Linked DNA regions of Salinivibrio kushneri. Each later gene encodes a partner of the first gene's protein in a complex. Links are inferred from orthologs where the notes say so. Each region holds a gene or a part of one and is shown on either strand. Other genes may lie near its edges.

The links.
Region 2: the proteins of mukB (region 1) and parC are in contact, whole or in part, in a crystal structure (PDB 4MN4), measured with the Escherichia coli proteins. The link is inferred for Salinivibrio kushneri from one-to-one orthologs.

The regions. Positions count from the first base shown.
Region 1 is NZ_CP114588.1:1,495,562-1,500,923, reverse strand. What follows is about bases 40-5,091. They hold mukB (chromosome partition protein MukB), read left to right. Parts: upstream 40-439; coding sequence 440-4,891; downstream 4,892-5,091. Other genes in these bases: N8M53_RS07040 (methyl-accepting chemotaxis protein), read right to left, coding at 4,947-5,091; mukE (chromosome partition protein MukE), read left to right, coding at 40-443. Also shown: more of mukE, read left to right, coding at 1-39; more of N8M53_RS07040, read right to left, coding at 5,092-5,362. UniProt on the Escherichia coli protein: Plays a central role in chromosome condensation, segregation and cell cycle progression. Functions as a homodimer, which is essential for chromosome partition. Involved in negative DNA supercoiling in vivo, and by this means organizes and compacts chromosomes.
Region 2 is NZ_CP114588.1:2,388,073-2,391,323, reverse strand. What follows is about bases 106-3,046. They hold parC (DNA topoisomerase IV subunit A), read left to right. Parts: upstream 106-421; coding sequence 422-2,671; downstream 2,672-3,046. Other genes in these bases: N8M53_RS11020 (1-acylglycerol-3-phosphate O-acyltransferase), read left to right, coding at 2,769-3,046; parE (DNA topoisomerase IV subunit B), read left to right, coding at 106-396. In the rest of the region: more of parE, read left to right, coding at 1-105; more of N8M53_RS11020, read left to right, coding at 3,047-3,251. UniProt on the Escherichia coli protein: Topoisomerase IV is essential for chromosome segregation; it is the principal protein responsible for decatenating newly replicated chromosomes. It relaxes supercoiled DNA.

The DNA.
Region 1 (5,362 bases):
AAGTGCTTTGCTTTTTGTACTTGAGCCCAGAGCGCTTGGCACAAGAGGGGATCTTTACCACCCAAGAGCTCTTTGATGAGCTGCTGGTGTTGGCGGATGAGAAAAAATTGATGAAGTTGGTCACGCATCGTGCAACGGGCTCAGATCTTGATCGTGAAAAGCTTTTCGACAAAGTGAAAACCTCGCTGCGACGCTTGCGTCGTCTTGGGATGATTTTACCCATCGGTGAAGGAAGCAAATTCCGCGTCAGTGAAGCGACTTTCCGCTTTGGTGCCGATGTAAGAACCGGGGACGATCCACAAGAAGCCCAGTTGCGTCTGATTCGTGACGGGGAAGCCGTGGTGCATAGCCAAGCGCATATTCAATCAAGCTTGCTTGATGACTACTCGGATGAAGACGCAGACAATGCCGACAAAGAGACAACGGAGGAGCCGACAGTATGAGTCAGCGCGGTAAGTATCACTCACTCACCATGGTGAACTGGAACGGCTTTTTTGCACGAACCTTTGATATTGACTCCCTTGTTACTACCTTATCAGGCGGGAACGGCGCGGGTAAGTCGACTACCATGGCGGCCTTTATCACTTCGTTGATCCCTGACCAAACCCTGTTGCACTTCCGTAATACCACAGAGGCGGGGAGCTCGAGCGCGTCTCGTGATAAGGGTTTGCATGGTAAATTACAGCCTGGTGCCTGTTATGCCGCGTTAGATGTGGTGAATTCGCGTCAACAGCGGATGCTGTTTGGGGTGCGTCTTCAACAAGTAGCGGGGCGCGACAAAAAAGTCGATATCAAACCGTTTATCCTACAAGGCTTACCGTCATCGGTGGCGCCGACCGATGTGTTGGTGGAAACCTTGAGCAATGGCCAAGCGCGAGTCCGTCAGCTTAACGAGGTGAAAGAAGCGGCGGGTGAGTATGAGACTGCGCACTTTAAAGCCTTCAATTCGGTCACTGACTATCACGCGCAAATGTTTGAATTTGGTGTGCTGCCGAAAAAGCTTCGTACCCAGCAAGATAGAGGCAAGTTTTATCGATTGATTGAAGCGTCACTCTACGGCGGTATTTCAAGCGCGATCACTAAATCGTTGCGTGAATATCTGTTACCGCAAAACGGTGGCGTGAAAAAAGCTTTCCAAGATATGGAAGTGGCGCTGAAAGAAAACCGTATGACGCTAGAGGCGATCAAGCTGACGCAGCGCGACCGTGATTTGTTTAAGCATTTGATCACCGAAGCGACGCATTATGTTGCCTCGGACTATATGCGCCATGCTAATGAACGTCGTAGTAAGCTTGAGCAAGCGCTGTCATTGCGGGCGGAACTGAACGCTGCACAGCAGACGTTGCAGCAAAAGCAGCAGCATGCGGAAACCATGCGAGCAGAATTAGCCGAGCTGGAAGCCGGACAAGATCACCTCGAGCAAGATCACCAAGCGGCGGCCGATCATCTGCAGTTGGTGCAATCAGCGATGCGCCAACAAGAAAAGATTCAGCGTTATGAAGAAGACTTACTAGAGCTCTCTGAAAAGCTGGAAGAGCAAATCATGGTGGTGGAAGAGGCCACAGAGCAGCTTGCTGAGGCTGAATTGCGTGCGGCGCAGAGTGAAGAGGAAGTGGATAGTCTGAAGACCCAGCTTGCCGACTATCAACAAGCGCTCAACACGCAACAAACGCGGTCTTTGCAATATCAACAAGCGGTTAGTGCGCTAGAAACCGCCCGCCGTCTCACTGAGGATGAGACCCTCAGTGCAGACGAGGCCACGACACGGTTACACGCGTTGAAAACGCAAGAGTCTGAACAAACCGATCGCGTACTGTCACTCAAACATAAACGCGATCTGGCGTCAGCAACGGCCAATCAATTTGAACAGGGCTTGCAGCTGTTGCACCGTCTTGATCCATCCGTGCCCCGCGCAGAAGCGGGAACAGAAGCAAAGCGTTGGATCGAGCAGGGTAGAGAGCGTCGTTATCTGGCCGATAGCCTGACGCAGCGCCAGTATGAGCAGCGTGAATTGAGCCAACGGGCTGAGCAGTATCAGCACGCGAGTCAGTTAGTGTCGGAGTATCAGACGTTAACAGGCGAGCCGCTGGCTGACAGTGATGCGGTCGAGCAAGCCGCGGCGATGCAGCAAGCACGCCGCGACGCGCTACAAGAGGAAAAAGACACCCAAGCCGAGCAACTGCGTGAGCTCGCTCGGACCCAGGAAGCGGTTGACGCACAAATTCAAGATCTTGAGCTCAAAGCACCGACTTGGTTTGCGGCCAATGACGCCTTGACCAAACTGGAAAGCCAAACTGAAAAAAGCTTGGTGGATAGCCAAGCGGTCATGGCAGCGATGCATGAGACGCATGAGGCGGTACGCACGCGTACGCAGCACCAAGATCAGCTGGGTAAACAAAAAGCAGATATTGAACAAGCGATTGAGCAACTAGCGCAGCCAGGTGGCAGCGACGATGCGCAATTGCAAGGCCTCGCCGACACCCTTGGTGGTACCTTACTCTCTGAAATTTATGATGATATCACCTTAGATGACGCTCCTTACTTCAGCGCACTGTATGGCCCGGCGCGGCATGCTATTGTGGTGCCCGATCTCAAAGGCGTTAAAGACAAACTCACTGATTTAGACGCTTGTCCTGATGACTTATACATCATTGAGGGTGACGCAGACGCGTTTGATGATAGCGTGTTTGATGCGCAAGAGCTGTCGGGTGCCGTGTGTGTACACCTCAATGATCGGCAAATGCGCTATTCGCGTTTCCCGGCCACGCCACTGTTTGGTCGTGCTGCCCGAGAACACCGTCTTGAGCAGCTACGTGAACAGCGGGAGGCCTTGGTCGAAGATCACGCCAAAGCTTCTTTTGATGTACAAAAATGGCAACGCTTGTCTCAAGCCTTTAGTCAGTTTATTGCCGAGCACCTCACGGTGGCGTTTGAGCCCGACCCTGAGCAGGCGATAGCCGCTTGCCGCGAGAAACGAGCGCAGACGCAGCGTGCGATAACCGATGCCAAACAGGCATTGGCACAACACGATGCGGAGGTGACGCGGTGTCAGCAAGCGCTGCAAATCCTCGATAAGCTTCGCTACTGTGCCGAGGCGCTTACAGAGGATAACCTTGAGGCGCGCTTGCAAATGGCTACTGAGCGCGTAGAGGCGGCGAAAGAGGCACAAGGCTTTATCCAGCAACATGGTGAAACCTTGGCGGCACTGGAAACAAGCCTCGCAACGCTCGACAGCGACCCTGAGCAATTTGATAAACTAGAGCAGGCCTACCAAGAAGCGGATAACACCTTACAAGCGATCAAGCAGCAAGTGTTTGCAGTCGCTGATTTAGCGGAGCGTCGTCCGCACTTTGCTTATCAAGATGCGTCTGAAATGCTGACGCAAAGCAGTGAGCTTAATGAACAGCTAAAAGCCAAACTCAAAGACGCTGAACAGGTGCGCCAACGTGAACGTGAATCGCTCAAGCAAATTCAGTCGCAGACGAGTCAATATCACCAGGTGCTTGCCTCTCTCAAAAGTGCCCATCAGTCTAAGCAAGAGACGCTGAATGAGTTTACGCGAGAGCTCAGTGAGTTGGGTGTGCAAGCGGATGAAGATGCCTTAATGCGTGCGCAAAGTCGTCGTGATGCCTTGTACGAGCAAATGCATCAGGCCCGGCAGCGTCACAGTGAACTTTCGCGTGGCATTACGTCACTGGACATGGAAACCAAGTCGATCACCAAGGAATTGCGTAAACTGCTCAAGCAGTACCAAGCGCTTCGGCAGTTTGTGGTCAACGCCAAAGCGGGCTGGTGCAGCGTCCTGCGCATCGCGCGCGACAATGGGGTAGAAAAACAACTGCATCGTCGAGAAATGGCATACATGTCAGCTGACGAGCTCCGCTCTTTGTCGGATAAGTCCTTGGGGGCATTGCGCCTTGCGGTTGCCGACAACGAAACCTTGCGCGATGCCTTGCGTGCGTCGGAGGATGTCGGGCGGCCTGAGCGTAAAGTCTTGTTCTATGTGGCTGTGTATCAGCATCTGCGCGAGCGTATCCGTCACGACATTATTCGCACGGATGATCCGGTTGAAGCGATTGAGGAAATGGAAGTCGAGCTGGCCCGTCTTACTGAAGAGCTCACGCAGCGTGAACAACGTCTGGCGATCAGCTCCGAGTCGGTAGCCAACATTATTCGTAAGACCATTCAGCGCGAGCAAAACCGGATCCGTATGCTCAACCAAGGACTACAGAACGTTGGCTTTGGTCAAGTGCAAGGCGTGCGCCTGAATGTGTCTATTCGTGAAACCCATGCACAGTTGCTGATGGGCTTGGCTGAACATGCTGATCAGCACCAAGATTTGTTCGGCAATCCAAACCTTACCTTCTCGGAAGCCATGGCGAAGTTGTTCCAACGTTTGAACCCGCACATTGAAATGGGGCAACGTGCGCCACAGACTTTGGGTGAAGAGCTGTTGGACTATCGTAACTATCTGGACTTGGGCATTGAAGTCAACCGAGGGACGGATGGTTGGCTGAAAGCAGAGTCTGGCGCTTTGTCGACCGGTGAAGCGATTGGTACCGGCCAAGCAATCTTGCTGATGGTGATCCAAAGCTGGGAAGAAGAGTCACGCCGACTGCGTGGCAAAGATGTGATCCCATGTCGCTTACTTTTCCTCGATGAGGCAGCGCGCTTGGATGCTAAATCGATCTCAACCTTGTTTGAGTTGTGTCATCGTTTAGATATGCAGCTGTTGATTGCCGCACCTGAAAACATCAGCCCAGAGCAAGGGACGACGTATAAACTCGTGCGTAAAATCTTCAATGATCGTGAGCACGTCCATGTTGTGGGCTTGCGCGGGTTTGGTGAAGAGAAGCGTCGGGAGCTCGATGCTGAACCTATTGTGGGCTAATCGAGCGAGACAAGGAAAATAAAGGGGTCAGCTTTGGGCTGACCCCTTTTGTGTTTTAGTCGGTTTTAAAGTGACTGATCCGCGCTTCCAAAGTACTGGCATGCTCACGTAAGTGATTGACGGTTTGCTCAGTGTTGCGCGTGCGCTCTGAAACATGGTCAGCCGATTGCGCCATTGCGTTGACATTTTGGCTGATTTCATCGGTCACCTGCGTTTGCTGGTTGGCCGCGGTGGCAATCTGCATGTTCATCTCGTTGATTTGCTCAATCATGGTTTTGATTTGACCCAGCTTATCGTTGTTTTCGTGGCAATGCTCAACACTTCGGGTCACCGCGTCATTAGCTTGGGTCATCCCATCGGCGGCACCACGCGTTTCTTGCTGTAAGGCGTCGACCTTGGCGCGAATTTCTTCAGTGGACGACTGGGTTCGCGTGGCGAGAGAGCGTACTTCGTCAGCGACCACCGCAAATC
Region 2 (3,251 bases), 890 kb from region 1 along the record:
GCGACCTTGTTGTGTGCGCTCTTCATGCAACACTTTAGAGCCTTGGTTCAGGCTGGGCATGTGTATGTGGCGATGCCGCCGCTTTACCGCATTGATTGTGGCAAAGAGGTTTTTTATGCCTTGGATGAAGATGAAAAAGCAGGGATCCTTGAGCGTTTGAGTAATAAACGCGGCAAAATCAATGTGCAACGCTTCAAAGGTTTGGGGGAAATGAACCCGTTACAGCTGCGTGAAACGACCATGGATCCTAATACCCGTCGCCTTGTTCAGCTCACCATTGATGATGATGAGCAGACGCAGCAATTGATGGATATGCTGCTGGGTAAAAAACGGGCAGAGGACCGCCGTCATTGGCTGCAGCAAAAAGGCGATATGGCCGAGCTTATCGATATCTAAATCACTATAACGGGATCTTATTCGCATGACAGAGGTGACTTATGATGGGGTAGAGCAGCTTGCTCTGCGCCAGTTCACTGAGGACGCATACCTCAATTACTCGATGTACGTCATCATGGATCGCGCACTGCCGTTTATCGGCGATGGCTTAAAGCCAGTGCAGCGCCGGATCATTTACGCGATGTCAGAGCTGGGGCTATCCGCCACGGCAAAATATAAAAAATCGGCGCGTACTGTTGGGGATGTACTGGGTAAGTACCACCCTCATGGGGACTCGGCATGTTACGAGGCCATGGTATTGATGGCTCAGCCGTTTTCCTATCGTTATCCGCTGGTGGATGGTCAGGGCAACTGGGGCGCGCCTGACGACCCTAAATCGTTTGCAGCGATGCGTTACACCGAATCACGCTTATCACGCTTCTCTGAAGTGTTGCTGCAAGAGTTGGGACTAGGGACCGTCGATTGGGGGCCAAATTTTGATGGCACCATGAAAGAGCCGAAAACCCTACCAGCACGCTTGCCTCATATTCTTCTCAATGGGATCACTGGTATTGCGGTGGGGATGGCAACGGATATTCCGCCACATAATGCGCGTGAGCTTGCCAATGCCTTGGCCGCAATGATCGACAAGCCGAGCCTAGACTTAGACGGTGTACTGGAGCATGTGCAGGGACCTGATTACCCCACCGAAGCGGAAGTGATCACGCCGAAGTCAGATTTGAAAAAGCTCTATGCGAGCGGCCGTGGCTCTATCAAAATGCGCGCGCTGTGGCATAAAGAAAGCAATGAAATTGTGATTACGGCGCTGCCTCACCAAGTGTCGGGCGCTAAGCTGCTAGAGCAAATCGCCAATCAAATGCGGGCGAAAAAGCTGCCGATGGTGGACGATCTACGTGATGAGTCGGATCATGAAAACCCTACCCGGATTGTGATTGTGCCGCGCTCTAATCGTGTCGATTGTGATCAACTGATGGATCACTTGTTTGCCTCGACCGATCTAGAGAAGAATTATCGCGTTAACCTCAATATGATTGGCCTTGATGGACGCCCGCAAGTTAAGGGGTTACATGGGATTTTATCTGAGTGGTTAACGTTCCGCCGCCAGACGGTGAGACGTCGCCTTGAACACCGGTTGGAAAAAGTCCTCGCTCGCCTGCATATTCTAGAGGGCTTACTCGCCGCGTACCTGAACATTGACGAGGTGATTGAAATCATCCGCAGTGAGGATGAACCTAAAGCAGAGCTGATTGCGCGCTTTGGTTTGAGCGAGAAACAGGCTGAAGCGATCCTTGAGATCAAACTACGCCAGTTAGCCAAGCTCGAAGAAATCAAGATCCGTGGTGAGCAAGATGAGTTGAGCAAAGAGCGCGATAAGCTAGAGAAATTGCTCGGCTCAGATCGGCGCTTGAACACCTTAATCAAAAAAGAAATCCTCGCGGATGCGGAAAAATACGGGGACGACCGCCGTTCACCGCTTGTTGAGCGAGCGGAGGCCAAAGCGTTAACCGAGCGTGACTTGGTACCCAGCGAACCCATCACTGTGGTGCTCTCAGACAAAGGGTGGATCCGCCATGCCAAAGGGCATGATGTGGATGCCACTGGCCTTAACTATAAAGCAGGCGACAAGTTCCTCGACGCAGCGCCGGGCAAAAGTAACCAACCCGCGGTTTTCCTGGGGTCTGATGGTCGCAGCTATGCAATAGAGTCGCACACCTTACCATCAGCGCGCAGCCAAGGTGAGCCGATTACCGGGCGAATTAACATCACTCCAGGCTCGTCGATTCGTCACGTGTTAATGGCTGATGAGGGGCAGCTCACCTTGGTGGCCTCGGACGCTGGTTATGGTTTTGTGTGCAAGCAAGCGGATATGTTATCCAAAAACCGCAGCGGTAAGGCCTTGCTGACGGTGCCTGATCAGGCGGAAGTGATGCCACCGCGCCAAGTGGGTAATTTGGAAAGCGATTTGATTGTCGCGATTTCCAATGAAGGCCGCATGTTGGTATTCCCGGTCCATGAGCTTCCGCAACTGAGTAAAGGGAAAGGGAATAAGATCATTAATATTCCTGGCGCACGCGCCAAGTCACGTGAAGAGGTGTTAAGCCAACTTTATGTGGTGCCGGCCAATGCTGGGGTGACCTTGCACGCTGGGAAGCGCAAACTGACCTTAAAACCGGAAGATCTCACTCATTATCGTGGTGAGCGAGGTCGACGAGGCAGTATGCTTCCGCGTGGCCTTCAGCGCGTCGATCAAATCGAAATCCTGCCCGAACACTAAGTCGCTGCCGCCCCTGAAACCAGGGGCGGAGTGGGTGCATTTTTGCGCTGAATCGGTATACTGACTCGCCTTTCACGCCTGCTCTTTGGAGAGAGAAATGATTTTTGTCGTGCGACTGCTGGCTTTATTGATTGTCGCTGTTTTGCTGTTTGTTTTTGGTGGTTTGTATTGCTTGTTAAGCCCTCGCAATCCTCGTAATTGCTACCATATCAGTAAGTGGTTTGGACGCCTCTCTGGTTTATTCGGGATTAGCCTTGAACTGCGCTTTGCGGAAGGGGCACCTCGTGAGCCTGGTGCTAGCGTGTGTATCGCTAACCACCAAAGTAATTGGGATATGGTGACCTTATCGAATGCGTTGATGCCTGGCGCGGTCACCGTGGGGAAAAAAAGCCTGCTATGGATCCCCATTTTTGGTCAGCTTTATTGGCTCACGGGCAATGTATTGATTGATCGTGCCAATCGCAGCAAAGCCATGGGAACCATTGCGCAGGTTACAGACAAAATCCGAGCCAAACAATTGAGCGTATGGTTATTTCCTGAAGGAACACGTTCACGCGGGCGCGGGTTGTTGCCCTTTAAA